Regions from separate parts of the Microbispora sp. H10949 genome, predicted to be linked through region 4. Evidence: riboswitches for the same ligand, from Rfam matches in the RefSeq annotation. Region 4 holds a riboswitch; each other region holds the start of a gene.
The links. A riboswitch is a leader RNA that binds a small molecule or an ion and turns the genes downstream of it on or off. The one in region 4 is predicted to bind cyclic di-AMP.
Positions count from the first base shown of each region.

Region 1 (7,372 bases), on a different contig from region 4:
ATCGAGCCGCCGTAGCTCCACCCCAGGGCGAAGCGCTGCGTCGTGTCGACGCAGAGGTTGCTCTCGACAAGCTTCAGCATGTCGTCGGTGAAGGTCAGGTCCTCACCGTTGCTGTTGCCCCAGCCGTTGTTGATGCCCTGCGGCGCGATGAAGATCGTGCTGTTGTTGGAGACCTGCTTGAGCCCGTAGTAGGCCCAGACGGCTCCGTCCGAGCCGCCCGAGTCGACGATCTGGGCGGTGCCGTTCAGCCAGTGGTACGCGATGATCAACCGGTAGGGGCGGGTGTTGTCGTAGTTGTCGGGAATCCTCAGGATCCAGCTACGATTCTTGCCGCTGGTGGTGATCGTCTGTGAACCGCTTCTCAGCGTCGGGGTCTTACCGCATCCGGCGGTCGCCGCCGCGACGGCGGTGGCCGAGGACGACTTGGCCGTGCCAAGGCTGTCGCTCAGCGCCGCCTGTCCCGTCGCCAGAACGAGAAGCGCGGCCGCCGCGACAGCGGCGAAAATGGATTTCTGTCTCAATTTCCCGCAACTCCCTTGCCATTCGAAAATGGACGTGTGTCGATAGGGAAGCCATTTGTTTTTTCGTCCGGTGGGGCGTCCGCGGCCTGTGCATGCCGGCCGGGCAGCCCTGCCGGACGGATTCAAACGCCAGGTGAGCCCACCGTCAGTCGACCCGGAGCGGCGCGGTGACCGACCGTCGTCGGCGTGTGCGTGCTCGCCCCTTCCCTGCTGCAGAAGAGCAGGGCGAGTTCAGATGTCCGTCAGCGTCGGCATGGCGCATTGCCGTGTGTTTTTTGAGGCCACGGTTTGTTAACGCTAACAGTGACGGGGGCGGCCAAGTGCTCCTCTCTAACGGGCGACTGGAAGTGGTGGTGAACCGGAGCAAATAGGAAGTCATGAAGCGTGTCAAGGATCTTGTCTTCTCCTCGACGGCCCTTCGCCCGGGAGCGGCCATTCCTTCGGTTTTGACCAGGGAAAAGGCCGAGGCCGCCGTCGCCGCCTAGATGAAAATTTCATCTCGGAGCTTTGCGCTTCAGGCCCCTCCGGCGCCGAGGCCCGGCGGTCATGGCACCGGCGGAATCGGAGTCACCAGTTTTCCTCGACCCAGTCCAGGGCGGATTGCCACCAGGACGTTCTCTGGTTGCGCCTGGGAGGGGGGATCCGCGGCGTCGAGGGCGGCGGTGCGGTCTGGAGCCGCTTGGAGGACCGCGGCAGGACGAAACCGATGGCAGGGATCGGCGGTATCGGCGACGGGTTCGAGGCCAGGCCGTTCCGCGGGTTCGCGAAGTACTGATCCGACGGCAGGGCTGAAGGGCTTCCGTACGGTGAGAAGGACGCCGAGAACCCCGGCCGAGGCAGAGTCAGCGAGGCCGAGCTCCCCGGGGCCACCCTGTTCTGGCCCGGCAGCTTGTTGTGCTGCGGCAGCCGTACGACGACGGCGTCCGCCGTCACCGACACCGAGATCCAGTCGGCGCGCCTGTTGTGCAGCTCGATCTTCACCCGCTCCTGCGGGCCCGGCGCCGTGTCAACCGGAATCACCAGCCCGCTGCGCGTCGTGACCGTCCGCTGCCGAGCACCGTCGTCGCCTGCCGGGTTGACCCGCATGTCGACGCCCGCGCATCTGGTCCACCGGTTGTACTCGGCCCTGACGGCCACCCGGGCGCCGGGCGTCGGCGGACCGCTCGCCGGCACGACGGGATTCCCGGTCCATGCGGGACACTCGCCGTACGCCCTGCAGAGCCTGACCACATCGGCGTACGAGCTGGTGGGCAGGGTCGCGCCGAACAGCAACTCCTGTTCCAGGATCAGCCGTGCCTGCCCGATGGTCTTGATCACGTCCGGCATGGAGGGCACCCACAACCAGCAGCCCGCGATGGCGGTGTCCGCCAGCGCCTGCCGGGACGCGTCCTTCATGTTCTCCGCGATGCCGAACGCACGGACGAACTCGTGCTGTGCTCGCTCGACGAGCGCGTACCGGTCGTAGGCGGTGCGCCATTGGTCCCGTAGGTCCCGCATGTACCGGCGCCCTGCGGCCATGTGCTCGTCGAACTCCCGTACCGGGATCAGGTCGACCTTCCGCCCCACCGCCGCGATCTGCCGCTCCAGCACGTCCAACCGCTGGCCGATCCGCTGCACCCCCGCGTCGGGCCGGTTCCGCACGCCGACCACGGCGTCGATCACCTGGTGCGCGACGATCGCCCAGTTGGCGTCGTCCCACGCGCCCTGCTGGAGCAGCGCGGTGACGGCCGCCTTGGTGGCGATCGCGCCCAGCGCGACGGCGAGCTCGATCGACATGCTCGAAGGCTAAAGAGGCCTCTGACGCTCCGCATGAGTACCTCCCTACTCACATCAGGTGCGATAGAGGTGTCAGGGTGACCGTCGGCCGGCATGAGGAGAGCGACGCATGACCTTCGTGAAGGACGTCGAGACCCGTGGCATGCGCCACTGCGAGACGACGGCGCTGGGGGTGCTGTTGCGGCACGAGGGGCTCGATCTGTCCGAGCCCATGCTGTTCGGGCTGGGGTCGGGCCTGTCCTTCGTCTACTGGGACAGCAAGGCCATGCCGATCCCCTTTCTCGGCGGCCGGGTCAAGCCGTTCGAACTCACCAGGAACCTGGCCGCCCGGCTGGGACTGACGCTGGCGACCGAGGAGACCACCTCGTCGCGCAAGGCGTGGGAGAATGTGGCCGCCCGCGTCGACGCGGGCCGGCCGGTCGGCCTCCAGCTCGACTGCTACCACCTGGACTACTTCCGCTCCAAGGTGCACTTCGGTGGTCATGTCGTCGCGATGTACGGCTACGACGAGCACGAGGTCTACCTGGTGGACACCGACCAGCAGGGTGGAGCGGTACGCACCGGCCGGGACGGCCTCGCCAGGGCGCGGGCCGAACGCGGCCCGATGACCGCCAGGAACCGGTCCTTCACCCTCACCCTGCCGGCCCGCCCGCTCAACTGGCGGGACCAGATCATCCCCGCCATCCGGGACTGCGCCGACGCCTTCCTCGCCGCTCCCATCGCGAACCTGGGCCACCGCGGCATCGAGAAGGCCGGCAAGCAGGTGCCCGGATGGCTGCTACGCGCAGCCGAGCCGCGGCGGGACCTGCCGCAGGCCGCTCTCCTCATGGAGAAGGGCGGAACCGGCGGCGCCCTGTTCCGCGCCCTCTACCGCGACTTCCTCGACGAGTGCACCCGGCTGATCGACGACGGCGGCCTCCGCACCGGTCACCGCCTGTACGCCGAGGCCGCCGGCCTCTGGACGGAGGTGTCCGTCCTGATCGCGAAGGCGGGAGAAAGCGGTGACGCGGGACACCTGGAGCAGGCCGGGGTCATCCTCCGCGACCTTTCGCGCCTGGAGGAGGACGCCATGCGGGTGCTCCGTCAGCTGTAGGGGATCGGGTCAGTTCCTGCGCTGGAGGAGGAGCGTGACGAACCCCAGGATGCCCCGGTAACCGCGCAGCCACATGTCACGGTGCTCCAGAGCCGCCGTGCGAGCGTCGTCGGCGTCCGGGCCGGAATGCTCGTTGGCCCAGCGCAGCAGCGTGCCCGTCCAGGACCACTCGTATTCGTCCCATTCGGCCAGATCGCTGGTGTACGCGTGGACGACGTCGAAACCGGGGGACTCGGCGGCGGCGACGGTGCCGGGCAGGTCGAGGAACTCCGACTTCGCGGCGCCCAGCCGGGTGAGCGCCTCCGTGGTCGGCTCGCGCTCCCAGAAGCCCTCGCCCACCAGTGCCAGCCCGTTCGGCCGCAGGTAACGGCGGACGTGCTCGACGGTCGGGACGAGCCCGCCGAACGCGTGCGTGGCCCCGACGCAGAGCACGAGGTCGTACTGCTCGGCGACCGGGAAGTCGGCGGCCGGCCGCTCGTGGAACCGGATGCGTTCCCAGACGCCCTGGACCTCGGCCGCCTGTTCCGCCGCCTTGAGGCCGAGCGCGGAGATGTCCACACCGTCGGCGGTCGCGTCCTGGTAGAGCGCCAGCGCGCGCAGCGTCCAGGCCGCCTCGCCACAGCCGAGATCGAGGATTCTCGCCCCCTCGGCCAGCCGGGCCCGGCGCAGCAGCCGGGTCACGTTGGCACCGGAGACCGGCGCGGCGATGGGGTGGTCCCGATGAGCGAGATGGCTGATCAGCTGGCGGTCCATGGCCCAATCCTTCCGCATCCCCGAACCCTTGCGGCAAGCCGAATCCGCCCTTACAGGCGGCGCCGGGACGACCGCCGGCGTGCCGCCGGCCTGGCCGGCCCCCGGCGGAGACGCGGTCACGTGTGACCGGACGTCCCCGCCGGGGTGTCGTCCACGACGCCGGGGTCACACGCCGGGGCGTACGGCGGTGACGAAGTTGCTCCTCCAGTAGCCCTTGAGGCGGTCGACCCTGACCACCGCGCCGGAGTGGGGAGCGTTGATCACTTTCTTGTTCCCTATGTACATGCCCACGTGGCCGCCGCCGCTGGTGAAGATGAGGTCGCCCGGCTTGAGACGCGCCAGGGAGACCTTCTTCTTGACGGCGTTGAGCATCGACCACGTCGTACGCGGGATCTTGACGCCGGCCTTGCGCCAGGCGAACTGGACCAGCCCGGAGCAGTCGAACGCCCCCGGGCCCGTGGCGCCCCAGACGTAGGGATCGCCGATTTGCTTTTTCGCCACCTTGATGGCGAGTTCGGCCTTCTCCTGCTGGACAGCGGCCTTGGTGAGCTTCGTGTTGACGGAGGCCTCCGCCGTGGAGGCCGTGGGCGTCTCTCCGGCGTACGGGGTGAACGCCGTGACGGGGGGCTCGGGCGGGATGGCCGTCGAGTCCGGGGGCGGGGCTGTCACGGTCCCCGTGACGGCGCCGGCAGGCAGGGCGCCGAAGCCTGCCAGGGAGACGGTGAGCGCTGCGCTACCGAGCGTGACGCAGGCAGCGCGAAGCAGATTGGTGGGGTTGGCGGACAGGGGGATCTCTCCTAGGGTCTTCCGCTTGCGCCTACCGGGTTAGCTGACGGATTCGGGCAGGGAAGTCGCCCTACAGCGCTTACGCGCCGATTCACCCCGGACCTTCGGATGGAAGGTCGATTGGTTCCCCGGCTCCGGGCCTCCTTGCTGCACGGATTCGGCATCACCGGCGCCCAGGGGGGCGGGAGAGGACATGGCGCCGGTGACAGTGGATGCGCTTTCCGAACACGGGCTGGCCGGGTTCGTTGGGCAAGGAAACTACCAAGACACGCCATATTGCCGCAAAGGGGGCAAATGGGATTATGACCGCATAAAGGGATCATAAAGCGGGGAGCTGCAGGTCAGGGCAGGTGTGGTAGTCGGAAAACGTGACGCTCGTCACACCGGCCGATCGGCCTTCCGCAGGTCGCCAGGGCGCGCGCATCCGGCCGGCGGGGCATCTTCCACCGGCCGCGGGCGATCCCGAAGCGCTCGCCACGCCGTCGGTCCACGGCGTGGCGAGGTCAGACGGTCACTGCGTACGCCAGAACGTGCCGTTGGCCGAGGGGTCGTCGGGGTCGCCCTGCGGGACGCTGAAGCCCGCGCCCCACATCGTCGTCGTTCCCGGCCTGCGGGCGACGGAGAACACGACGGCGTCGGTGCCGGACTTCCGGACGAGCCGGGCCTGTCGCCACGTCGAGCCCGTGACCTGCCACAGGGTGGGGTTCCAGTTGCCCTGCAGGACCCAGACGCCGCCCCTGCCGTCGGGCTCCACCTCGGTGTACGGCTGGGCGTTGGCGGAGCCGATGGAGACGGTCCACGACCTGCCGTTCCAGTGCATCACCAGGGTGCGGCCGAAGTTGACGTCGTCGCCCTCCTCGTCGGCGCCCTCCCAGCTGACCCCGCCGACGGCCCACACGTTCTTCGATCCCACGACCGCGATGTCCTGGATGGTCACGACGGCGTCCGGCGCGGGAAGGGTGAGGGCCGGAGCCGGGACCAGGGTCCAGGACGTCCCGTTCCACCGCATGATCGAGGGATGGTTGCCCTTGACGCCCGCCGCCCAGGCCACGCCGGCCTTGTACGCGTCGACGGCGGAGGCGCGGCCCGGCAGCCGGACGCTCTTCCAGGAGGACCCGTTCCAGTGCCTCGCCGTGGCGGCCGTCCCGGCGACCGCCCAGACGTCCTTCGCGCCCGTCGAGTCGGCGTCCGTCGCCGAGAAGCCACTGCCCAGGGAGATCGTGGTCCATCCGCGGCCGTTCCAGCGCGCGGCCCTGCCCTCGCCGAAGACCCACGCGTTCGTGCCGGAGGTGGCCGTCACGGCCCGCAGCTCGTACGGCGGGCTGTTCGGGACGACCCGCCAGGATCGGCCGTCGAACCGCTGGACGAGACCCCGCTGCCTGCCGTTCACGACCCGGTGCCCGGCCGCCCACACCGACCCGTTGCCCAGGACCGTCACGTCGTTGAGCACGTCGTCCCCGGGCAGCGTGTTCACCCTGACCGGCTTCCACGTGGGCGCGGGCGCCTCCGCCTGGTAGCCCTGATAGCCCAGGTGGCCCTGGTGGGCCGCACCGGACGCGGCCACGGGCGGCACGCTCGCCAGGCCGAGAACCATCACCCCTGTGACGACTGCGGTACGCATGACGCTCCCCTCCGTTCGCCCATATGACGTCCGATCGAGGACATTCGTTCACCGGGCGGCCACGCGACTTCCGGCGCGGATGCGGTGGAATCGGCCTGTCCGCGTGCGAAAACGACAAGTAGGATTGCCGGTATGGCAAACGACGACGCCGCCGTCCTGGCCTCCGTCGGTTCCCGGCTGCGTGCGCTGCGCAGGCAGAACGGCAGCACGCTGAGCCGGCTCGCGGAGTCCACCGGCATCTCGGTCAGCACCCTGTCGCGCCTGGAGTCCGGCGAACGCAAGCCCACGCTGGAGCTGTTGCTGCCGCTGGCGCGGGCCTACCAGGTGCCGCTCGACGAACTCGTCGGCGCGCCGCCGGTCGGCGACCCCCGGGTGCGGTTGAAGCCCATCAGCCGCTGGGACTCGACGATCGTGCCCCTGACCCAGCACCCCGGCGGGCTGCAGGCGTACAAGATGATCATTTCGGTGGAGCGCTGTGATCCCGAGCCGCGTACGCACGAGGGCTACGAGTGGCTCTACGTGCTCAACGGGAGGCTGCGGCTGGTGCTCGCCGAACACGACCTCGTCCTCAGGGCGGGGGAGGCCGCGGAGTTCGACACCCGGCTGCCGCACTGGTTCGGCAGCACCGGCGAGGCGCCGGTGGAGATCCTCAGCCTGTTCGGCACCCAGGGCGAACGCATGCACGTCCGGGCGAAACCACGCGGCGCGTAGGAGACGCCCGCTGAACCGTCTCAAGGACGAACCACGGCTTTCCGCGCATAATGGGGACACCTGCAGGCGATCAAGGAGCGACGATGCGGCTCGCGCGGTGGTCGAACGCTC
Region 1 is NZ_JABBWZ010000012.1:197,781-205,152, reverse strand. Features, by position in the region: gene HHX40_RS37270 (cellulose binding domain-containing protein) at 1-521, opposite strand, end outside; gene HHX40_RS29135 (hypothetical protein) at 1,089-2,297, opposite strand; gene HHX40_RS29130 (BtrH N-terminal domain-containing protein) at 2,407-3,390, shown strand; gene HHX40_RS29125 (SAM-dependent methyltransferase) at 3,400-4,143, opposite strand; gene HHX40_RS29120 (C40 family peptidase) at 4,309-4,812, opposite strand; cyclic di-AMP (ydaO/yuaA leader) riboswitch at 4,943-5,102, opposite strand; gene HHX40_RS29115 (hypothetical protein) at 5,441-6,550, opposite strand; gene HHX40_RS29110 (helix-turn-helix domain-containing protein) at 6,683-7,261, shown strand.
Region 1: linked by a shared signal. The riboswitch ahead of HHX40_RS29120 (C40 family peptidase) and the one ahead of HHX40_RS10110 (CHAP domain-containing protein) in region 4 are both predicted to bind cyclic di-AMP.

Region 2 (7,372 bases), on a different contig from region 4:
TCACCAGGAACAGCGCGTCCGCCCCCTCCAGCGCGGGGCGCAGCCCGGCGGGATCGGCCAGGTCCGCGCTGACCGCACGGACGCCTTCGGGCACATCGGCGGACGAGACGCGGCGGGCGACGGCGGTGACGTCCTCGCCCGCCTCCGCCAGGAGCCGGACCAGGACCCGGCCGACGTTCCCGGTGGCTCCCGTTACGACGATCATGATGATCTCCCTCAATTTAGTTAGTTGGCTGACTCAGAGAGAACCGTAGCACGGGACGCGCCTATAGTCAGTCAGGTGACTGACTCGACCGTTTCCCGCGCGGGGGCCGCGAGCGCCAAGCGGCGGCGGCTCACGGCGGCCGCCGCCGAGGTGGTGCACCGGCAGGGCGCCGAGCGCACCACCATCGCCGACATCGCCCGCGCCGCCGGCGTCCCGGTGGGCAACGTGTACTACTACTTCAAGACCAAGGACGAGCTGGTCGCCGCCGCGCTGGACGAACACGCCCGGCATCTCGCGGAGCTCACCGGACGGCTGGAGCGGCTGCCCGATCCGCGTGAGCGCCTCAAAGGGCTGGTGGAGACCTGGATCGGGCAGCGCGACGTCGCGGCGCGATGGGGCTGCCCGACCGGCACGCTCGCCGCCGAGCTGGACAAGCGCGGTGAGGGCGGGCTGGACGCGGAGGCGGGGAGGGTGATCCGGCTGCTGCTCGACTGGGCCGAGCGCCAGTTCCGCGAGCTGGGCCTGCCCGAGCCCGACGGGCTCGCGCTGACCCTGGTGAGCGCCTATCAGGGCATGTCGCTGCTGGCCAACGCGCTGCGCGATCCCGAGATCATGAAGCGTGAGGGCGACCGGCTGCTCGGCTGGCTCGGCTCACTGCCCGGCTGAGCCGGCCCCGCTCCGGGACAGGAGCGTGGTCAGGGCCGTCGTCCGCGCGTCGTCCCAGCCGGCCGGCGGCGCGATCCGCGCCCAGGCGGCGGCCACCTCGCCGTCGTAGTCGTGCCCGTGGCCGGGCGGTGCGTCGAGGGAGAACACCAGATCCGCGGTGACCTGCCAGAACGTGACGAACGGATACCAGCGGATCCAGGGCAGCACGTCGCCGCCGCGCCGTTCCTCCAGCCAGTCCGGGCGGCCGAGGATCAGTCGCGGGGTCCACCACACGATCGGATCGGAGGGATGCTGGAGATAGACCACCCGCGACCCGTCCCAGGAGGCGGGCGCGGGCAGGTCCTCGGGCCCGTTGGCGAAGCGCACGGTCTCGCCGTCCCGGTAGACGGGCAGCACCTCCCGGCTGCCCGGGTCGCGGCCGTCCACGAACCGCCGCCACAGCGGGCTGCTGTCGGGCGGCCCGACGAAAAGCGCGCCGTCGGTGCGCTCGCGCAGGTCGCGGTCGTCGCGGAACGCCGACTCCGCGCCGAACGCCCCGAGGCTCTCCCCGAACACCAGCAGCCGGGGCCGGTGACCGGCGGGCAGCCGCGACCACCGGGCGTACACCTGGCCGAACAGCTCGCGCCCGGCCGCCGTGACGCGCTCGCGGTCCACCAGGAAGGACAGCCAGCTCGGCAGGTAGGAGTACTGCATCGAGACCAGCGCGGTGTCCCCGCCGTACATGAACTCCAGGGCGGCGGCGGCCTGGGGGTCCACCCAGCCCGTGCCGGTCGTCGTGATCACGCACAGCACCGCCCGGCGGAACGCGCCGGTCCGGTCGAGCTCCCGTACGGCGAGGGCGGCCCGCTCGCGGGCGGTCACGGCGGAGTCGAGCCCCGCGTAGACCCGGACCGGCGGGAGCGCGGGCCGCCCGGTGAAACCGCTGAGTTCCCCGACGGTAGGGGCGCCTGCGACGAACGCCCGGCCCTCCAGGCCGAGCGACGCGAAGGAGACCAGGGAGGAGGGGCCGCCCGAGACGGCGGCGGACCGGGGCCGCGAGGTGCCGGGCGCGGTCTCGCTGTTGATCGCCGCGAAGCTGTTGTCGGCCCCTCTGAGCAGGGCCTCGGTGAGGATCCCGTCGGTCAGCAGGACGGCCAGCACGCCGACGCCGAGCGTCGCGGCCAGCCGCGCCGCCGTGGCGGGGATCCACCTGCCGAGCACGCCTCCGAGCGCCCGGGCGGCGACGCGCAGCGCCCTGGCGGCGGCCAGCAGGAGCAGGAACACCGCCGCCGCGACGAACGGCACGCCGAGATAGCCGAGCCGTTCCGGCGGGCGCAGCCCCATCAGCGGGTAGATGGCCCTCTGGGCGCGTACGCCGAGGACCAGCGACGCGGCGCCCAGCCCGCAGCCGAACGTCGCGACCAGACGGCGGACCCGCCGCCGTCCCGTACGGTGCCACCCCTCGCGCCATCCCGCGCACCGGGCCCCGGCATACCGCCGGACGACCGGGGCGGCGCTCCGGCGGGCCAGGGTGCCGGCGGTCACGCCGGCCAGGTATCCGGTCGCGGTCAGCACGCCCGCGATGATCCCCTGCAGCGGCCACGAGCGGGGCAGCAGCGACGGCGTGAGGGACAGGCAGAAGAAGATCGCGGCGAACAGGATCCCGGCCGTGTCCAGCGCTCCGCCGAGCCGTACCCGCCCCTCCCGCATCAGGCCCCCGATTCACCGCCTGTCCGCCGAACTCGCGGAGCAGGCAGGCTATCAAGTCACCGGCAGGTCACGGTCCCGCCCCCTGCACGGCCTCATCCCCAGTGGTCGCCCCAGCCCCACAGGTTGGGCCCGAGCGCCGCGGCGGGGTCGTCGTGGTACACGCCGAACCTGCCGCGGAAGAACAGCATCGGCCGCTGCTCCGGATGGACGGGTTCGAGTTCTCGGACGAGGCCGATCACCACGTCGTGGTCTCCGGCCACGTGCACCTCCCGGACCTCGCCGTGGACGCGCAGCAGCACGTCCCGCAGGGCGGGCGTGCCCCAGCGGGACAGGTCCCAGGCGAGCCCGGCGAACTTGTCGCCGTTGCTCGATCCGAACCTGGCGCACACGTCGACCTGCTCCTCGCCGAGGACGTTGACGCAGAAGCGGCCGGACTTCCTGATCCGCGGCCAGGCGCGGCCCTTGTGGTCGGCGCAGAAGAGCACGAGCGGTGGTTCGAGCGACACCGACGCGAACGACTGGCAGGCGAACCCCACCGGATCGCCGTCGTCGAGACCCGTGACCACGGTCACGCCGGTCGCGAACATCCCGAGCGCGCGCCGGAACTCCGCGGGCGACGGCGGCGGCGCGTCTCCGGAGCCGGGGTCGCCGAGGCCGGGGCCGGCGGAAGCTGCGGTCATGGGTTCACCTCTCGCGTGCGGTCCGGTGGCTCCGGTGTGCGTGCCTCTGGTGCGGCTCTGGTCCGGTGACTCAGCGCTCAGGTCACGAACTTACAAACCCCCTCGGCGCCGCGCCGCACGGGATCCCGTCCAACGGGGCACCCTGCATGACGAGTCTTCCCAGGTAAAAACAGGTTTTGTCAGGTTTACACCATTGTTGAGCTGTATGTACCTTTAGGTGCCACGGCATGGGTACCGGTGACATCCGCGTCGCCTCCGTTGCCGTGTCGTTGCCCGGACCGTGCGCTCTTCTGTGCGCGCGGCCGCCGAGTCCGCGTTCCGCGGAGCCGGGGACCCACTTCTCGGGGTGAATCGGCGCGCAGACCCCCAGATGCGCCCGTAGGGCACTTCCTGCCCGAACCCGTCAGCTAACCCGGTAGGCGGCATGGAAGCAAGGAGCTCAACCGCGTCATGCCCACCATCAGGTTCTCTCCCGCCGGGCGGCCCTCCGCCCGCCGCCTGCGCGCCGCCCTCGCCGCGGCGGCACTCGCGGTCACGGCCGGCACGGCCACCCTCACCGCCGCCACGCTCGTCGCCACCGCGGCCGCGCCCGCTCCCGCCTACGCGAACCCGCACACGTACGGCCAGGACGTCTCCGGCTACGAGGCCGACCACGACTGGATCAACAGCCGGGCGCAGTTCGGCTTCATCAAGGCGACCGAAGGCCTGGACTGGGTCGACTCGTCCTTCCCCCGGCACTGGCGGGAGCTGGACAAGAAGGGGATCGTCCGCGGCGTCTACCACTACGGCCACCCCTCCAACGACCCGATCGCCGAGGCCGACCACTTCCTCCGCGTGGTGAACGCGCAGCCGGGCAAGCCCGGCGACATCCTCGTCCTCGACCTGGAGACCGCCGACGGCCAGTCGGTGCAGCGCGTCAACGCCTGGGCCAGGAAATGGCTGGAGTACGTGACCGCCAAGACCGGCGTCCGGCCGATGTTCTACAGCGGCTGGAACTTCGCCGACAAGTACGGCCGCGGCCTGGGCGACTATCCGCTGTGGGTGGCCCACTACAGCCGGAACCCGGGCGACATCACCCCGCCGGCCGACTGGAAGAGCTGGGCGATCCACCAGTACACCGACTCGCCGATCGACCAGAACGTCTCCGCGCTGAGCCCTCTCGAGCTGCGCGCCCTCGGCCGCCACTGAGGCTCCGTGGTCCCGGGGCGGGCGCCGCCCGCCCCGGGACCATCCTCAGTCCGATTTCACACTATTTCCGACCACTTCAGACCACCGCGCCCGATCCGTCGCGGGCCACGGGCCGGCGACGCGGAGCGGCGGGTGCGGGCGGCGGTTGACCGGCGCGCCTCTCCAGCTCGATCGCCGCCGGCCCCGCCACGAACGACGACGACAGCGTGCCCGCCACGATGCCGATCAGCAGGGCGATCGCGAAGTCGCGCAGCGAGTCGCCGCCGAACACCGCCAGCGCCGCCAGGATGAACAGCGCGCCGAGCCCCGTGTTCACCGTACGCGGCACGGTCTGCAGGATCGCCGTGTTCACCACCCGCCCGAAGGGCGTCCCCCGTGACACCGGCCACAGCTCGCGGACCCGGTCGAAGAGCACGACCTTGTCGTTGACCGAGTACCCGATGATCGTCAGCATCGCGGCGAGGAAGACGCCGTCGATCGGCTTGCCCAGCCAGGCGAACGTGCCCACGACGACGGCCGCGTCCACGAACAGCGCCACCACGGCGGCGGCGCCGAACGTCCACCGGAACCGGAACGCCAGGTAGGCGAGCTGGGCCGCGAGCGCGACGCCGAGCGCGATGAGCGCGTTGCGGCGCAGCTCCGCGCCCAGGCTCGGCCCGACGAGCTCGTCGCGCTGCTTGGTGACCTCCCCGACGCGCCGGTCCAGGGCCTCCTCGACGCGGACGACGTCGTCGGCGGTGATCTGCCCGGTCCGTACGGAGATCGCGTCGTCCGACCGCTGCACGACGGCCGTGGGGAACCCGGCGTCCGACACCGCCCGCCGGGCCGCGGCGACGTCGACCGGCCCGCTCGTGCCGAACTCCACGATCCGCCCGCCGGTGAACTCGACGCCGTAGTTCAGGCCGCGGGTGACCAGCCCCGCGCCCACCAGCACGAGCAGCCCGGCCGCGACGGCGAGCCAGCGCCGCCCCGCCCGCATCAGGTCGGGGTTCCGCCGGGTCAGCCAGGTCCTGACCCGTCCGATCGAGCCGAGGCCCGACACCCCCGGGCCGAACCTGCCGATCAGGGCGGCGGCGAGCACCCGGGTGATCAGCATGGCCGAGATCAGCGAGGCGAGCACGCCGATCGCCAGCGTCACGCCGAAGCCCTTCACCGGCCCCGACGCCAGCCAGAACAGCAGCCCGGCGGCGAGCAGGGTGGTGATGTTGGAGTCGGCGACCGCGCTCCAGGCTTTCTTGAACCCCCGGTCCAGGGCGGCCTTGAGGCCCCGGCGGGGCGCCGCGCCGTACTCCTCCCTGGCCCGTTCGAAGACCAGTACGTTGGCGTCCACGGCCATGCCGATCGCCAGGACGAACCCGGCGAGGCCGGGCAGCGTGAGCGTGGCGCCCATCGCCACCAGTCCCGCGTACGAGATCAGCCCGTAGCAGGCCAGCGCGACCGCGGCCAGCAGGCCCACCAGGCGGTAGACGAGGCCGATGAACACCGCGGTGAGGATCACCCCGGCGACGCCCGCCTTGGCGCTCGCCGCGATCGCGTCGGCGCCGAGGGTCGGGCCGACCGTACGCTGCTCGACCAGCTCCAAGGGCACCGGGAGCGACCCGCCCTTGACGAGCACGGCGAGGTTCTGCGCCTCCTCGGCGGAGAACGACCCGGTGATCTGGGTGGTGCCGCCGGGGATGCCCGCCCCGCAGGTCACGGTCTCGTTCACCTGGGGCGAGGAGATGATCTCGTTGTCGAGCACGATGGCGACCCTGCGCCTGGGATCGCCGATCGGCTCGCAGGCCGCCTTGCCGGTCAGCTCCCGCCAGGGGCCCGCCTCCCGGAAGTCGATCGTCACGAACCAGCCGGGCCCGAGCTGGGGGTCGGTGCCGGCGGCGGCGTCGGTGACGCCGGCCCCGCTGAGGGCGACCGGCCCGAGCTTCAGCTTCTGGCCGCTCTCGTCGGCGATCGCGTCCTTGTCGCCGTCCCCGGCCGGGCCGAGCACCGGGTGGAAGTTGAGCTGGGCGGTCTTGCCGATGACCTCGGCGGCCTCGCGCGGGTCGAGCACGCCGGGCAGTTCCACGATGATCCGCTTCTCGCCGGAGCGGACCAGGGTGGGTTCGACGACTCCGAGGGCGTCCGCACGGCGCCGGAGCACGTCGAGGGCACGGTCGGTGGCGTCGGCGTCCGCCCTGACCGTGGGGGAGTCCTTCGTCTCGAAGACGAGCTGGGTGCCGCCGCGCAGGTCGAGCCCGAGGCGCGGGGCCATGGTGAGGGCGAGCAGCAGTGAGGTGGCGATGACGGCGAGCGCCGCCACCGCGCGCCACAAAGGCGCACGTGACATTGTGCCTCCACAGGCAGGTACGAGGAGAGAAGAGGGCCTCAGTACGCCGTGGAGGGAGGAGCCCGCGCGGCCGTCGTGCGGCGCGGGCGCTGGGCGGGACGATCGTCGTGATCCGGGCCGGCTCGGGTGACCCGGGTGCCCCCGCGCGGCGACGCGGAGGCGGGCGGCAGGACCGGCCCGGCGGTGGCGCCGGGGCCGCCCGGACCCGCGTGGATCCGGGGCTGGTCACTGTGCGCGGGCCGCCCCGCGCTCGGTGACCCCCAGTGCCGCGCCGTCGTGTTCCGTGCGCTCGTGTCCTTCGCCCTTACAGGGCTGGCGGTCGTGGGTCGCGCTGCCGTGGACGCGGCGGTCGCTGCGGCGCCCCGCACGCCCGCGGTCTCCGCGGTGACGGGTGCGCCCGTGAGGCGGAGCCCGCCGGCAGACTGGGTCATGCCCTGAGCGGCGGCGGGCGAGCCGCCGGCGGTCAGGAAGCCGGTGGTCAGGAAGATCGCGTGCAGCAGGAGCAGCAGCGCGGCGGTCAGCCTGCTTCGCACGATCCCTCCCTCCCGCGACGACCCGGTCTCACGTCACCGTAGCCGCTCCGGCCCGGACCTGCCGCGTGCCGTGATCGCGCAGGGCGAA
Region 2 is NZ_JABBWZ010000005.1:519,769-527,140, reverse strand. Features, by position in the region: gene HHX40_RS15945 (NAD(P)H-binding protein) at 1-205, opposite strand, end outside; gene HHX40_RS15940 (TetR/AcrR family transcriptional regulator) at 281-871, shown strand; gene HHX40_RS15935 (alpha/beta hydrolase) at 857-2,560, opposite strand; gene HHX40_RS15930 (flavin reductase family protein) at 2,653-3,240, opposite strand; cyclic di-AMP (ydaO/yuaA leader) riboswitch at 3,534-3,677, shown strand; gene HHX40_RS15925 (glycoside hydrolase family 25 protein) at 3,691-4,428, shown strand; gene secD (protein translocase subunit SecD) at 4,505-6,751, opposite strand; gene HHX40_RS15915 (hypothetical protein) at 6,790-7,284, opposite strand.
Region 2: linked by a shared signal. The riboswitch ahead of HHX40_RS15925 (glycoside hydrolase family 25 protein) and the one ahead of HHX40_RS10110 (CHAP domain-containing protein) in region 4 are both predicted to bind cyclic di-AMP.

Region 3 (7,372 bases), on a different contig from region 4:
CCCGTCCGGCCCGATCCACCTGGGCAACCTGCGCGAGGTCATGACCCCGCACCTGGTGGCCGACGAGATCAGGCGGCGCGGGCACGAGTGCGTGCACATCATCTCGTGGGACGACTTCGACCGCTTCCGCAAGGTCCCCGCGGGCGTCGACCCCGCCTGGAACGAGCACATCGGCAAGCCGCTGACCACCGTCCCGGCTCCGCCCGGCAGCGAGTACCCGAACTGGGCCGAGCACTTCAAGGCGCCGATGATCGCCGCGCTGGCGGAGATGGGCGTGGAGTTCCACGGCATCAGCCAGACCGAGATGTACACCTCGGGGGCCTACCGGGAGCAGGTGCTGCTCGCCATGCGGGAGCGGCGGCGGATCGACGCGATCCTCGACCAGTACCGCACCAAGAAGGCCAAGGCCAAGGAGGTCCTCGACGCCGACGAGGCCGCCGCCCTGGAGGGCTCGGGGGCCGCGAGCGAGGACGACGGCTCCGGCGCGGGGGGCTACTACCCCTACAAGCCGTACTGCTCGTTCTGCGACCGCGACCTGACCACGGTCACCTCGTACGACGACGAGACCACCGCGTTGTCGTACACCTGCGTCTGCGGGCACGGCGAGACCGTCCTGCTGTCCGAGCACACCCGCGGCAAGCTGGTGTGGAAGGTCGACTGGCCGATGCGCTGGGCGTACGAGGGCGTGGTCTTCGAGCCGTCGGGCGTCGACCACAGCTCGCCGGGCTCGTCGTTCGTCGTCGGCGGCCAGATCATCCGCGAGGTGTTCGGCGGGCAGCAGCCGATCGGGCCGATGTACGCCTTCGTCGGCATCAGCGGTATGGCCAAGATGAGCAGCTCCAAGGGCGGCGTGCCGACCCCGGCCGACGCTCTGTCGATCATGGAGCCCGCGCTGCTGCGCTGGCTGTACGCCCGCCGCCGTCCCAACCAGTCGTTCAAGATCTCCTTCGACCAGGAGATCCAGCGGATGTACGACGAGTGGGACACGCTGACCAGGAAGGTCACGGAGGGGACGGCGCTGCCGGCCGACCAGTCGGCCTACCGCCGGGCGTCGAGCACCGCGTCCGCGACGCTGCCCGACACGCCGCGCCGGCTGCCGTACCGGACGCTCGCCTCGGTGGTCGACATCGCGACCGGCCACGAGGAGCAGACGCTGCGCATCCTGCGCGCCTTCGACCCGGAGATCGGCGGGCTGGACGAGCTGCGGCCGCGGCTCGACCGCGCCCGGCACTGGGTGAACACCTACCTGCCCGCGGAGGAGCGCACGCAGGTGCGCGAGACGCCCGACAAGGAGCTTCTCGACACGCTCGGCGAGGCGGAGCGGGAGTCGCTGCGCCTGCTGCTCGACGGTCTCGACGACCACTGGTCGCTCGACGGCCTGACCACGCTCGTCTACGGCGTGCCGAAGGTGCTGGCCGGGCTGGAGATGGACGCCAAGGCGGCCACGCCGGAGCTGAAGGCCGCCCAGCGCGCGTTCTTCGCCCTGCTCTACCGGTTGATCGTCGGCCGCGACACCGGCCCGCGCCTGCCCACGTTGCTGCTGGCGGTGGGCCGCGACCGGATCCGCGAGCTGCTCGACGCGGGCCGCGCCGCCTGACCTCCCGCCTGGCCGGGCGCGCTCGCTCGCTGTGCTCAACGCCGTTCCGGACGTGTTCCGGAGGTGGGCGGCCGGGCCGGACGGCATCCCCGTCCGGCCCGGCCACTCGCCCCCGTCGCCTCACCCCGATCTGGTGCCGGGCGGGTCAGGGGGTCAGCACCAGGCGTCCGCGCACGCCGCCCCGGACGAGCCGCTCGTGGGCCTCGGCCGCCCGGTCCAGCCGGTAGACACCGGCGACCCGTGTCGTGAGCCGGCCCGCCTCGGCCAGCTTGACGACGTCCCTGAGCTGCGCCGCGTCGGCCCGGACGAACACCGTGGAGGCGCGGATTCCGCGCAGCGGGAGCGGGGCCTGCCCCGCGCCGACGGCGACGAACACGCCACCGCCCCGCACCGCGTCCAGCGCGGGCAGGCCGACGACGGCCGCGTCCACCACTCCGTCCACGCCGCCCGGGACGACGGCCCGTACGGCGCCGGCCAGATCGGCGCCCCGCGCGACGAACCACTCCGCGCCGAAGCCGCGGACCAGCGCCTCGTCTCCGGGCGCGGCGACGGCGACGACCCTGATGCCCCGCAGGGCCGCCAGCTCCACCAGATAACCGCCGAGGCCCCCGGCCGCCCCCGTCACGAGCAGGCTCTCGCCTTCGGCGAGCCCGGCGAGGTCGAGCGCCTGCACGGCGGTCAGTGTGTTGAGCGGCAGCGTCGCCGCCTCGATCGCGGGCATCCCCGCGGGCGCGGCCGCGACGGCGTGCTCGTCCAGCACGACCAGTTCGGCCTGGGCCTTGATCGGGTCCGTCAGCCGGTCCGACAGGCCGATGACCCGATCACCCGGGCCGGCCGCCGTCACCCCCGGTCCCACCCGGTCGACCACCCCTGCCACGTCCCAGCCCATGGCGTACGTGTCGAGCCGGGGCGTGAGTCCGTGATCGGGAAGGGCGCCGGAGACCGTGAAGAGGTCGATCGGGTTGACGGCCGCCGCCTCCACCCGGATCCGCACCTGTCCCGGCCCCGGCTCGGGCTCGGGCACCTCGGCCATCCGTACGACCCCGTCCCGCCCCACCAGTGCTCTCATGTGTCCTCCTCTCCGTTACGACAGGAGGCTATGGAGAGTTACTCTCTTGCGGTAAGTAGGCACCCGGAAGTGCGTAACGGAGGCGGAGGGAAGATCATGCCCACCCGGACGGCGGCCCAGCGGCGGGAGGAGGCGCGGCGGCGGTACGACGCGTACGTGGCGACCTGCCCGTCCCGGCAGTTGCTCGACGCGCTCAGTGACAAGTGGGTGAGTCTCGTGCTGACCGCGCTCGCCCGCGGGTCCCTCCGCTACAGCGAACTGGCGAGGACGATCGCCGGGGTGAGTCAGAAGATGCTCACGCAGACGTTGCGGACGATGGAACGCGACGGACTGGTCTCGCGTACGGTCACCCCGTCGGTGCCGGTACGTGTCGACTACCGGCTCACTCCCCTGGGCGAGAACCTGATGCCGCTACTGGAAGCGATCAAGAATTGGGCGGAGATCCACATGGAGGACGTGGAGGCCGCAAGGGAGGCCTATGACCGGCGGCCCGCCGCCGCACCTTGACGGCCTTCAGCAAAGGCGTTTACCGTCCCTGGAGGGTGGGCCGACGAATCATCGTCGTGGGGAGGGCGGACGATGGGTTATCCGGAGGTCGTCTACCGGGGTGAGGATCTCGCCTCGGACCTTGAGCGTGCCGGTCTCACCGAGGAGGACCTACTGCTGCTCGCCGAGCTCGCGAAGGGCGTCACCGCCGACCGGGTGGGCCGCAGCCTCGACGTCAGCGGCCGTACGGTGCGGCGGCGGCTGCGCTGCATCTGCGACCGGATCGGCGTGGCGACCGCCATCGAGGCCGTCGCCTGGGCCGCCCGCCGCCGTCTCATCTGAGCACGTCCCGAACTCGTCCGGCCGCGCGCGCGGGCGCGGCCGGTGAACGGTGGTCGTGCACGCCGATCATGCGTGTGATCAGTCGGCGACGCGCACGCCGCCCGCGAACGGCCGTCCGGCGATCTTCGCGATGTGGATGACGTCACCGGTGCGCGGCGCGTGGACCATGTAGCCGCCGCCGATGTAGAGGCCGACGTGGTGCAGGTCGGAGTAGAAGAACACGAGGTCGCCGGGGCGGAGCTGGTCGCGGGAGATGTGCGTGCCGGCCGTCCACTGGTCGCCCGTGTAGTGGGGCAGGCTGATGCCGACGGACTGGTAGGCGGCCATCACCAGGCCGGAGCAGTCGAACGAGCGCGGCCCTTCCGCGCCCCAGACGTACGGCTTGAGCTGCTGCGCGAGGGCCCAGCGCGCCGCCTGGGCGGCCTTGCCGCCCCCCACGATGGGGAACGACATCTTCCTGCGCGTCTCCGTGCCGACCTCTCGCGAGACCTGCCGGTAGAGGCTGCTCTCGGTCTTCTTGATCAGCTTCGTGATCTTGTCGCGCCGCGAGTCGAGGCCGTCCAGCAGCTTCCTGACCTCGCTCTGGCGGGCGGCGGCGCTGGACTTGGCCCGCGCGGCGGCGTCCATCGCCTTGCTGACCTCCGCGACCTCCTGGCTCTGCTGTAACTCCAGCGCGTACGTCGTGGAGGCCTGGTCGAGATACTGCCGCGGGTCCGTGGACTTCACGAGCACCAGGGCGTTGCCGAGCCCGTTGGTCATGTAGGAGTGCTGGGCGAGGGCGCTCGCCCTCTGCCGGCGGGTCTCCAATTCGGCCTCGCTCTTGGCGAGGTTCTTCTTGGCGAGATCGGCGGACCGCTCGGCCGCCTTCAGACGCACCCGCTCGCCGTTGTACTGCTCGGTGAGTGTCTCGATTTCGCTGTAGAGGTCCTCCACCTCCGCGGCGAGCTCCTTGAGGCTCGGCTTCGGGTCGGCGGTCGCGCGGACCACCGGAGCGCCGAATGTGACCGCGGCGAGCGCGACTCCGACGAAGGTGAACCGCCGGATGGCACCCGGACCGGCCGGGCCGGATCCGGGCCGTCGGCGACGGGCGTGCCTGCCCGCCTGCCGTCCTCCACGCATGCGCAACCGAGCTCCTCTCCCATAGGTGCCCCCGCACCGGCCGGCGTCGTCGTGACGGGTCGTGCGGCTGGGCACTGCCGAGCGCCTGCCGGGTTAGCTGACGGGTTCGGGCCGGAGCAGCCCTACCTTGCGGATTCACCCCTGGACGATCTGAACCTGAACCGATCCTGATCCCATGGATTGGGTCCCCGGCTCCTCTCCGCACCCGGCCCCCGACAGGGTTCGGGCACCGGCGCTTCGAGGATTCGGCGCCCGATCGTCGAGATCGCTCACGACGATCGGCATCGTCGCTGGACGATAGTGCACCCTGAGTTGTTGCTCAACCAGAACTCGCAAACCCGTCTACGTTTGACAACCAAATGATCACGCTAGGGTCACGGGTTGATCAGTGATACCGGCTGGTCTACCTGGGTTTGTGGTGCTTTGGTGACGTATGAGGTGCTGGTCGGAAGCAGAGAAAATCGATGCGCGGCCAGACGTGCGTCACGGGGTCCGATCCGGCGTCGATCCGTATTCCGGTGGCTACAGAACGTCAGGCGCGATGTCGGACGGACTGTTTGGGGTTGACCGTAAATCGGAGCCGCCTTCGCCGATCCGCGCGCGACGGGCGAGGGGGACGGCGGGAGGGGCACTAGGCTGGCCGTTCATGGAGCAGGTCGCCGCACAGACACCGAGCGGATCCGGCGCCAGGGGCGTTATGGTGCGCCGGGCCAGGACCCCGGACGTCAGGGCGATCCGCCGCCTCGTCGACGCGTACTCGGGCGTCGGGCCGCGCCTGCTGAAGAAGAGCACGGTCACGCTGTACGAGGACGTCCAGGAGTTCTGGGTCGCGGAGATCGGCGGAGAGGTCGTCGGCTGCGGCGCGCTGCACGTGCTCTGGGAGGACCTGGCCGAGATCAGGACCGTCGCGGTGGATCCGGCGGTGCGCGGTGGAGGCGTCGGCTACCGGATCGTCGCCTCGCTCATCGACGCCGCGCGCGGCCTCGGCGTACGCAGGGTCTTCTGCCTCACGTTCGCCGTGGAGTTCTTCGCGCGCCATGGTTTCACCGAGATTCAGGGCACCCCCGTGTCCCCCGAGGTGTACGCGGAACTCCTCGCGTCGTACGACGAAGGCGTCGCCGAGTTCCTCGACCTGGAGCACGTCAAGCCGAACACACTGGGCAACACGCGAATGCTGCTGCATCTCGATCGCCATTGAGTCATAATGCCGACATTGGTGGCTGATCTTGACGGTCATGGTCAGTCGCTGCAAAGGTGACTGTTGATACGCGTGTCGCTACTTTTGGCGGTATCAGCGTGTGCTACTGAGATGCGGCGCATGCGTCTTCGAAACGAGGTGACACGGTGAGCACCGGACAGCCGCCGTACCCCCAGGACGAGTCGGACGGGTCGCCACCGCCGCCTTCGAACCACGGGTACAACCCGGACAGACCTTCCCAGGACTACGACCCCGAGGCCACGGTCGTCGGCTATCGGGCACAGCAGACGGGCCCGCAGCAGGCTCCCGGCCAGACCCCCGGCCAGGACTCGGGCCAGGGCGGATACGGTCAGCAGCAGTACGGCCAGCCTTCGCAGGGCGGGTACGGCCAGCAGGGTTATGGCCAGGACACCGGCCCGCAGGGCTATGGCCAGCAGTACGGTCAGCAGACCCCGCAGCAGGGCTATGGTCAGCAGCAGTACGGCCAGTCCTCGCAGGGCGGGTACGGCCAGCAGGGCTACGGCCAGGACACCGGCCCGCAGGGGTACGGCCAGCAGGCTCCGCAGCAGGGCTATGGTCAGCAGCAGCAGTACGGCCAGTCTTCGCAGGGCGGGTACGGCCAGCAGGGTTATGGCCAGGAGACGGGCCCGCAGGGCTATGGCCAGCAGTACGGCCAGCAGGCCCCGCAGCAGGCGTCGCAGCAGGGCTACGGCCAGCAGTACGGTCAGCAGGCTCCGCAGCAGGGCTACGGCCAGCAGCAGTACGGCCAGTCCTCCCAGGGCGGGTACGGCCAGCAGCAGGGTTACGGCGAGCAGCAGGGCCAGCCGACGGGCGGCTACGGCCAGCAGTCGCAGGGGGGTTACCAGCAGTACGGCCAGCAGACCGGCCCCCAGGCATCCGGCTCGCAGGCGTACGGCCAGCAGGGCTACGAGCAGCAGGGGTACGGCCAGCAGGCTCCGCAGCAGGGCTATGGTCAGCAGCAGTACGGCCAGCAGCAGTACGGCCAGCCCGGCTACGGCGGCGGGCAGGCCACGCCGGGGTACGGCCAGCCCGCCTACGGGCAGTCGTACGCGCCGCAGGGGGCGATCCCGCCCGGCGCGCCGGCCCCGCTGGCGGAGTGGTGGCAGCGCCTCGTCGCCCGGCTGATCGACGGTGTCGTCGTCGGGATCCCCTACATGATCCTCAGCGCCGTCATCGGGGGCCTGGTGTTCACCGCCGCCAGCATCGACCCGACGACCGGCGTCACGACCCTGGAGAGCGGGGCCTTCCTGGCCGCGCTGCTCGTCGCCGTGCTGGGGGGCGTCGTGATGGCCGTCTACGAGTTCTTCATGCTGCGCTCACGCGGGCAGACCCTCGGCAAGATGGCGATGGGCATCAAGGTCGTCCCGGTCGGCGGAACGCTGACCGCGGCGGGGCTGCCCCAGGACGCGGCGATGAAGCGCGCCGGAGTGCTCTTCGCCTTCCAGTTCCTGTCGTGGATTCCCTTCATCAAGTACCTCGCGAACCTGGCCGCCCTTCTCAACGTGCTCTGGCTGCTGTGGGACAAGCCGCTGCAGCAGGC
Region 3 is NZ_JABBWZ010000009.1:161,412-168,783, reverse strand. Features, by position in the region: gene lysS (lysine--tRNA ligase) at 1-1,597, shown strand, start outside; gene HHX40_RS23835 (NADP-dependent oxidoreductase) at 1,743-2,666, opposite strand; gene HHX40_RS23830 (winged helix-turn-helix transcriptional regulator) at 2,763-3,173, shown strand; gene HHX40_RS23825 (LuxR C-terminal-related transcriptional regulator) at 3,246-3,494, shown strand; gene HHX40_RS23820 (NlpC/P60 family protein) at 3,573-4,613, opposite strand; cyclic di-AMP (ydaO/yuaA leader) riboswitch at 4,681-4,834, opposite strand; gene HHX40_RS23815 (amino-acid N-acetyltransferase) at 5,260-5,811, shown strand; gene HHX40_RS37855 (RDD family protein) at 5,958-7,372, shown strand, end outside.
Region 3: linked by a shared signal. The riboswitch ahead of HHX40_RS23820 (NlpC/P60 family protein) and the one ahead of HHX40_RS10110 (CHAP domain-containing protein) in region 4 are both predicted to bind cyclic di-AMP.

Region 4 (7,372 bases):
CCCGGCCAACTGGCGGCCGGGCGACGACGTGCTGCTGGGCGCGCCGCGGACCCAGGCCGAGGTGGAGGCCAGGCAGGCCGACGAGAGGATCAAGCTCGTCGACTGGTACCTCGCCGGCCTCCCCGGCCGTCCCGTCTGAACCGTCCGTCCGAACCGTCCGTCCGAACCGTCCGTCCGAACCGTCCGTCTGAGCCGTACGGAGCCACGCCGGGCCCGGCGCGCGGGTGATGTTCCGGTAAAACTCGTTGAGTGACTCAAGACGTGACGAACTGGGCGGGCAACATCACCTTCACGGCCGGGCGGACCGACCGGCCCTCCTCGCTGGAGGAACTGCGCGGGCTGGTCGCCCGGAGCGGGAAGGTCCGCATCCTCGGCAGCGGCCACTCCTTCAACCACATCGCCGACTCACCGGGCGCGCTCGTCTCGCTGGACGGCCTGCCCCCCGAGATCGACATCGACTCCGCGTCGGCGGCCGTCCGGGTCGCCGCAAGCGTGCGGTACGGCGAACTCGGGCGGCGCCTGCACGAGAAGGGCTACGCCCTGCCCAACCTCGCGTCCCTGCCGCACATCTCGGTCGCGGGCTCCTGCGCGACCGGCACCCACGGCTCGGGCGACGGCAACGGCGGGCTCGCGACGTCGGTGCGCGCGGTCGAGATGGTGACGGCCGAGGGCGACCTCGTCACGCTGAGCCGGGACGCGGACGGCGACCGGTTCGGGGGCGCCGTCGTGTCGCTCGGCGCGCTCGGCGCCGTCGTCGCCCTGACGCTCGATCTCCTGCCGGCGTTCGAGGTCCGGCAGCGCGTGTACGAAGGGCTTCCGGCGGAGGTGCTCGACGACCGGTTCGACGCCGTCATGTCCGCCGCCTACAGCGTGAGCCTGTTCACCGACTGGCGGACCTCGCGCGTCAACCAGGTCTGGGTCAAGGAACGCCTCGCCCCCGCCTCCGGCGGCCTCGGCGACGCGGAGCCGGACGGCTTCTTCGGGGCGGCCCCGGCCGACGGCCCGCGCCACCCCGTGCCCGGCGTGTCCCCGGTGCACTGCACGACCCAGATGGGGACGCCCGGCCCCTGGTTCGAGCGCCTGCCGCACTTCCGGCCCGACTTCACCCCGAGCAGCGGCGAGGAGCTCCAGGCGGAGTACATGGTGCCCCGGCAGCACGCGGCCGAGGCGTTCCGGGCGCTCGGCGCGATCGGCGACCGCATCGCCCCGGTCCTGCAGATCTCCGAGATCCGCAGCATCGCCGCGGACGACCTCTGGCTGAGCCCGAGCCAGGGGCGCGACACCGTGGCCTTCCACTTCACCTGGGTCAAGGACCCGGCCGCCGTGACGCCGGTGCTGACCGCGATCGAGGAGCGCCTGGCGCCGTTCGGGGCGCGACCCCACTGGGGGAAGCTCTTCACCCTCCCGCCGGACGTCCTGCGCTCCCGCTACGAGCGCATGGACGACTTCGCCGCCCTGGCACGGCATTACGACCCCCAGGGCGTCTTCGCCAACGAGTACGTCGAGCGGTACGTCTTCGGGCGGCGATAAGCCCGATTCGCGGAGATAGGCCGGGGTACGTGTGTGCCGCGGCCGCCGCCGCATCCCCGGCGTACGGCCCCGGCCGTACGGGTGAGGGGAGGCGCCATGCGGATCGAGGACTACGCGCTCGTCGGCGACATGCACACGGCCGCCCTGGTGGGCCGGAACGGCTCGGTCGACTGGCTGTGCCTGCCCCGCTTCGACTCCGGCGCCTGCTTCGCGGCCCTGCTGGGCGGGCACCGGGCCGGGCACTGGCTGCTGGCGCCCGCCGCGGGAGGCACCTGCGCCGGGCGCCGCTACCGCGACGGCACGCTGGTGCTGGAGACGACCTGGGACGCGCCCGGCGGGTGCGCCCGGGTCCTCGACTTCATGCCGCCGCGCCAGGAGGCACCCGACGTCGTCCGGATCGTGGAGGGCGTGCGCGGCCGGGTGGAGATGCGTACGGAACTGCTGCTGCGCTTTGACTACGGCGAGGTGGTGCCCTGGACGCGCGAGCGCGGCGGCGAACTGGCCGTGATCGCCGGCCCGAACGCCGCGTGGCTGCAGTCTCCCGTGCCGCTGACGCAGGAGTCGCGCCCGCGCGCCGCGACCGCCTCGTTCACCGTCGCGGCGGGGGAGCGGGTGCCGTTCGTGCTCACCTGGCAGGAGTCGTGGCGGAGCCGCCCGCACCGGCTGGAGGCCGCCGAGGAGCTGGCGAACACCGAGCGCATGTGGCGGGAGTGGCTCGGCCGGTGCCGTCACCGGGGTGAGTACGCCGAGGCGGTGTCCGGCAGCCTCGTCACGCTCAAGGCCCTCACCTACGCCCCGACCGGCGGCATCGTCGCGGCGCCCACCACGTCCCTCCCGGAGCTGATCGGAGGCTCCCGCAACTGGGACTACCGCTACAGCTGGCTGCGGGACGCCGCGTTCACCCTCCAGGCGCTCATCGGGGCGGGGTACTCCGAGGAGGCGACCGCCTGGCGTGACTGGCTGCTGCGGGCCGTCGCCGGAGACCCGGCCGACCTGCAGATCATGTACACGATCGACGGCGGCCGCCGGATGCCCGAGCGGACCCTCGACCGGCTGCCGGGATACGAGGGGTCCCGGCCGGTGCGGGTCGGCAACGCCGCCGCCCGGCAGTTCCAGCTCGACGTGTACGGCGAGGTGATCGACTGCCTCTACCAGGCCAGACAGGCGGGGCTGGGGCCGGAGGAGGACGCCTGGGACCTGCAGCGCGCGTTCATGGACTATCTCGAGGGCGCGTGGCGCGAGCCGGGCAACGGGCTCTGGGAGGTGCGCGGGCCGCGCCGCCCGTTCGTGCACGCGAAGGTCCTCGCGTGGGTGGCCGCGGACCGGATGGTCGCCTCGGTGGAGCGGCAGGGGCTCGACGGCCCGGTGGGCCGCTGGCGCGCCCTGCGGGAGGAGATCCACCGGGACGTGTGCGCCCACGGGTACGACCCCGGCCGCAACACCTTCACCCAGTTCTACGGCTCCAGGGGGCTGGACGCCGCGCTGCTGCTGATCCCCCGGCTCGGCTTCCTGCCGCTGGACGACCCCCGCCTGACGGGGACCGTGGACGCCGTGTGCCGCGAGCTCACGGAGGACGGATTCGTGCTGCGCTACCGGCCGGAGGCCGACGGGGTGGACCGGCTGCCGGGCGGGGAGGGGGTCTTCGTCCCCTGCTCCTTCTGGCTCGCGCACGCGCTCGCCCTGCTGGGCCGGCGCAGGCGGGCGCGGGCGCTGTTCGAGCGGCTGCTGTCCCTGCGCAACGACGTCGGCCTGCTGGCGGAGGAGTACGACCCCACCCGCCGCCGCCAGGTGGGCAACTTCCCCCAGGCCTACAGCCACGTCTCGATCGTCAACACGGCGGAAGCCCTGACGGCGGCGGCGCCATCTGCCTGACAGATGTACTTCATCTGCAATCCGCGCGTCTCGCGGTCTCCCCTCCGCGCCGTCCCCGGTTGCATGATGCAAGAGAGGGGTCTCGGGCCCCCGGCCACCTGGGAGAAGAGGTGACACATCATGGTGCAACCAGGTCTGGCTCGACGCCCGGACGTCACGGAGCTGCGCCAGACGTACGACCGGGCGGGATCGACCGCCCCGGCGCAGGTCATGGACGCGGTGACGCTCCTCGCCGGCCTCTACCTCGCCATCTCGCCGTGGATCGTGGGATTCACCGGGTTCGGCGGCCTGACGGTCAACAACCTGATCGTCGGGCTGGTCGTCACGGCGCTCGCGCTGAGCTGCGCCTCCGCGTTCGGCCGGACGTACGGCGTGAGCTGGGTGACACCGGTGCTCGGCGTCTGGGCGATCATCGCGCCGTGGGTGATCAGAGGCCAGCCGGCGACCACCGCGACCATCTGGAACAACGTGGTCACCGGAGCGGTGATCTTCCTGTTCGGCCTCGGCGCGCTCGCGTTCGCGGCCAACTACCGGCAGCACGAGCACGGCCGGCGGAGAGGAGTCGGCGCACCGGGCGGTGAGTGGTAGCCGGCGCGGCAGCCCGCCGCCTGCGGTCCGACGCCAGCGGTCCGACGCGGCGGGGCCGGCCGGATCGACGGGGCGTGAGAGGGCCCGAGCCCGCTCACGCCCCGCCATCGTGCTTTATGGGAGCCCGAGTGCCAGACGGGCCCGTACCGGACGATGTGGCGCATATCACGATTAGGTGCCGTCAGTGCGAGGACCTGCGGAAGCATGGTGCAGAAGGTGCAGAAATGGACCTGTTTGCCGGTTTTTCGGTCGTGTCCTTCTCGTGATCTACTATGCTTCCGGTCAGTACGCCGGTGCGTGGTCCTCAACCCGAGGACGACCGGCGACCGCCGAATCCCGGATGTCATCGAACCCGGGAACCGGGGACCCACGTCTCTTCTGGGGTGAATCCGGACCATCCGGTAGGGCTACTCCTGGCCCGAACCCGTCAGCTAACCCGGTAGGCGGCCAAGGAGAGGAGAGCGCGTGGAGTGTCCGCTCCACCTGCCCACCCGGTCCGGCCTCCGTCGCCGGACCACATGCCCGCCCTGGAACGTCTCCAGGCTTCCGGGGTGACGGCGCGCCCGTGACGGGCTGCCACATCTCCCGTTTCTGAATCCCGTCCGACCCCGCCCGCCCGGGGACCGCCGCGGCCGTGTCCGCCGGTGCGTCCGCCGGCGTGACGGTCGGCGTGACGGTCATGCCCGCATGCCGTCGTGCCCGGCGGCGGGTTCGTCATGTTCTGACGCGCGCCATAGGAGCCTTCGATTTCTACCGATCCGATAGCACAGCAGTTGCTCGACGCCGTACGCCCGGAACTCGGCTACCGGGAACGGCCCGGGAAGCCGACCAAGTTCGGCGAGTGGTACGCCGACAACATCGCCATGGACTCCGACTTCAAGGCGGCTCCCTGGTGCGACATGTTCGTCTCGTGGGCGGCCAACCGGGCGGGCGTGCGGGACCACGTCGGCGAGTTCGCGCTGACCACCCGGCACGCCAAGTGGTTCGAGCAGCAGGGCGCCTGGAGCCGCAAGCCGGAACCGGGGGCCGTGGTCTTCTTCGACTGGTCGGGGTCGAAGCGCATCAAGGACATCGACCACGTCGGCATCGTCGAGAAGGTCGTCGGCGGCAAGGTCCACACGATCGAGGGCAATGTCGACGGCGTCTGGCTCAAGCGCAAGGTGCGCGACTCCAGCAAGATCGTCGGGTACGGCCTGCCGCGCAAGGTCAAGGTGATCCCGAAGGTGACCGTCACCGTCCAGCCCGTGGCGGCGGACGCAGCGGTCCAGGGGGCGGTGGTGCAGGGGGCAGTGGGGCAGGGGGCGGCGGCGTCGGCCACGCGGAGCATGGCCGCGGGTCACGGGCAGCCGCCGGGCACGGTCTTCTCGCCGAGCGACGCCGTCCTGCCGGCCGGGCTGCTGTTCGCGCTCGTGTCGACCGCGGTGACGGGTCTGCGCTTCAGGGCCGCCGCGGCGGCGACGTCCGGCGGACGGCACCGCATGGGTGGCCCGCGGCGGGAGGGGCACGGCGGCGAGCGACGCGGCCAGGAGGTCGTGGGAGCCGGGGTGTCCGGCCCCGCCGCGGCGCAGGAGCCGTTCCACCTCCCCTATTTCGGCTGACCGGCCGGAGAGGCGCCTGGGAACACTCTGGGAGTTTGAGATCGTTTGCGGGTGTCTGTGAAATTCGGTGACTCGCGCGGCTAGGGTGGGCAGCCACCCGCGGAAGCCGTGGAGCTTTCCCCCGATACGACCGCTGGGAGTTGTCTCACATGTACGGGCGCGTCCCCTCACAGACGAGCCAGGATGATCAGTTTCGTCAGGAGATCCTCTCCAGCGACGAGCCGTCCGGCGCGAAGAGCAGGAAGCCCTTCGTCATCGTCGCCGTGATCCTGGTCGCCGTGCTCGCGGCGGCGGGTGCGGGTTTCGCGTTGCGCGGCGCCACGGACCCGGGCCCCTCCGCGGGCGGTGCCGGGCAGCAGACGGCACCGGCGCAGGAGAACGGCGCCGGTGATCCCGCCGAGGCGGGACCGGACTCCGGGACCGGCGCCGAGGACGGCGCGGATGACGGCTCGGCGGGCGACGCCGAGGGTGGTGGCGCGGACGGCGGCTCCGGAGGCTCCGCGCAGGCGCCCGCCGGAGACGGCACGGGCACCGGCTCCGGCGCCGGTGGGTCCACCGGTCAGGCGCCCGGCGGCACGGGCCAGGTGAAGACCGGGCCGGCCGGAAAGGCGGGCGGTGACACGAAGGGCGGCGCGGGCACCGGCTCCGGCGGAGGCGACGACACGCCCTCGACGGCCGGTGGCTCCGGCGGCCTCATCCCGGGGGAGTGCGCCGCCTCCGGATGCTGAGTCCGCGTGACGACCGCGTACCCGGCGAGTGCGCCGCCGCCGCGAACCCGGCCGGCTTCCGGCGGGCGTACCGGATCACCAGGTCCGTTCAGGCATCGGGTCAGGAGGACGGATCGGGCCAGCCGAGCGGGAACGAGACGGTCGTGGGCGGTTCGCCGGCCGCGTCGGTGAACTCGCGCATGGCGGTGATCAGAGCCTGACGCCGGGGAGCGGGCATCCGGGCGAGTATCGCCGCGATCTCCGCCTTGCGCCGGGCAGTGACCTCGTCCACGATGCGCGAGCCGACGTCGGTCAGCCGCAGCAGCGTCTCCCGCCGGTTCTGCGGGTTCACCTCGCGCTTCAGCAGCCCGGCGGCGGCGAGGCGGTCCGCCATCCGCATCGCGGTCGAGGGATTCACGCCGAGTCTCTCGGCCAGCGTGACCAGTTTTGTCTCTCCCTGCCCGACCACCAGCAGCATCCGGAACTGCGGCAGTGTGACTCTGTCCTCCGCGGAGGCGAGGGAGCGTGCGGAGATCGCGACGAGCACCCGCGACGCGGTGAGCACGGCGGACGTGACGGCCTCCAGGTCGTCCGCGATCGGCTCCTCGTCCCCATCCTTAGCCATAGGCATCGTTTTTACACGGTCCCAGCCGCCGTCTCGTCATTGCACCGGACAAAGGTTCCCACCCTGTGACCAGGAGTTGTACGGCGAGGACGGCGGCGGTGCGTCCCGACATGCACCTCTGTGCGAGCGCGTGTGCTGATCGCTTCTGTGGGTAGTCGCGGGGGCACGGAAAACACGGAGGGAAACGATGGGCTGGAGCTACCGTAAGTCAATCAAGATGGGGCCTTTCAGACTCAACCTGTCGCGCGGCGGTGTGGGCCACAGCTACGGCGGTCGCGCCTTCCGCGTGACCAAGACGGCGGACGGGCGTCGCACCCTCACGGTGAACCTGCCCGGCGGCTTCCACTGGAAGAAGACGCTCAGCTAGAGCGGGTGCGTGACGCGCCGGGCGCGGCCTCCGGCCCGCCCGGCGCAGGACCCCGGCGGCGTCACTTCTCCGGGCTCACTTCTTC
Region 4 is NZ_JABBWZ010000003.1:599,691-607,062, forward strand. Features, by position in the region: gene HHX40_RS10090 (peroxiredoxin) at 1-139, shown strand, start outside; gene HHX40_RS10095 (D-arabinono-1,4-lactone oxidase) at 250-1,530, shown strand; gene HHX40_RS10100 (glycoside hydrolase family 15 protein) at 1,627-3,402, shown strand; gene HHX40_RS10105 (SPW repeat protein) at 3,523-3,990, shown strand; cyclic di-AMP (ydaO/yuaA leader) riboswitch at 4,308-4,452, shown strand; gene HHX40_RS10110 (CHAP domain-containing protein) at 4,764-5,588, shown strand; gene HHX40_RS10115 (hypothetical protein) at 5,738-6,316, shown strand; gene HHX40_RS10120 (MarR family winged helix-turn-helix transcriptional regulator) at 6,417-6,920, opposite strand; gene HHX40_RS10125 (DUF4236 domain-containing protein) at 7,108-7,287, shown strand.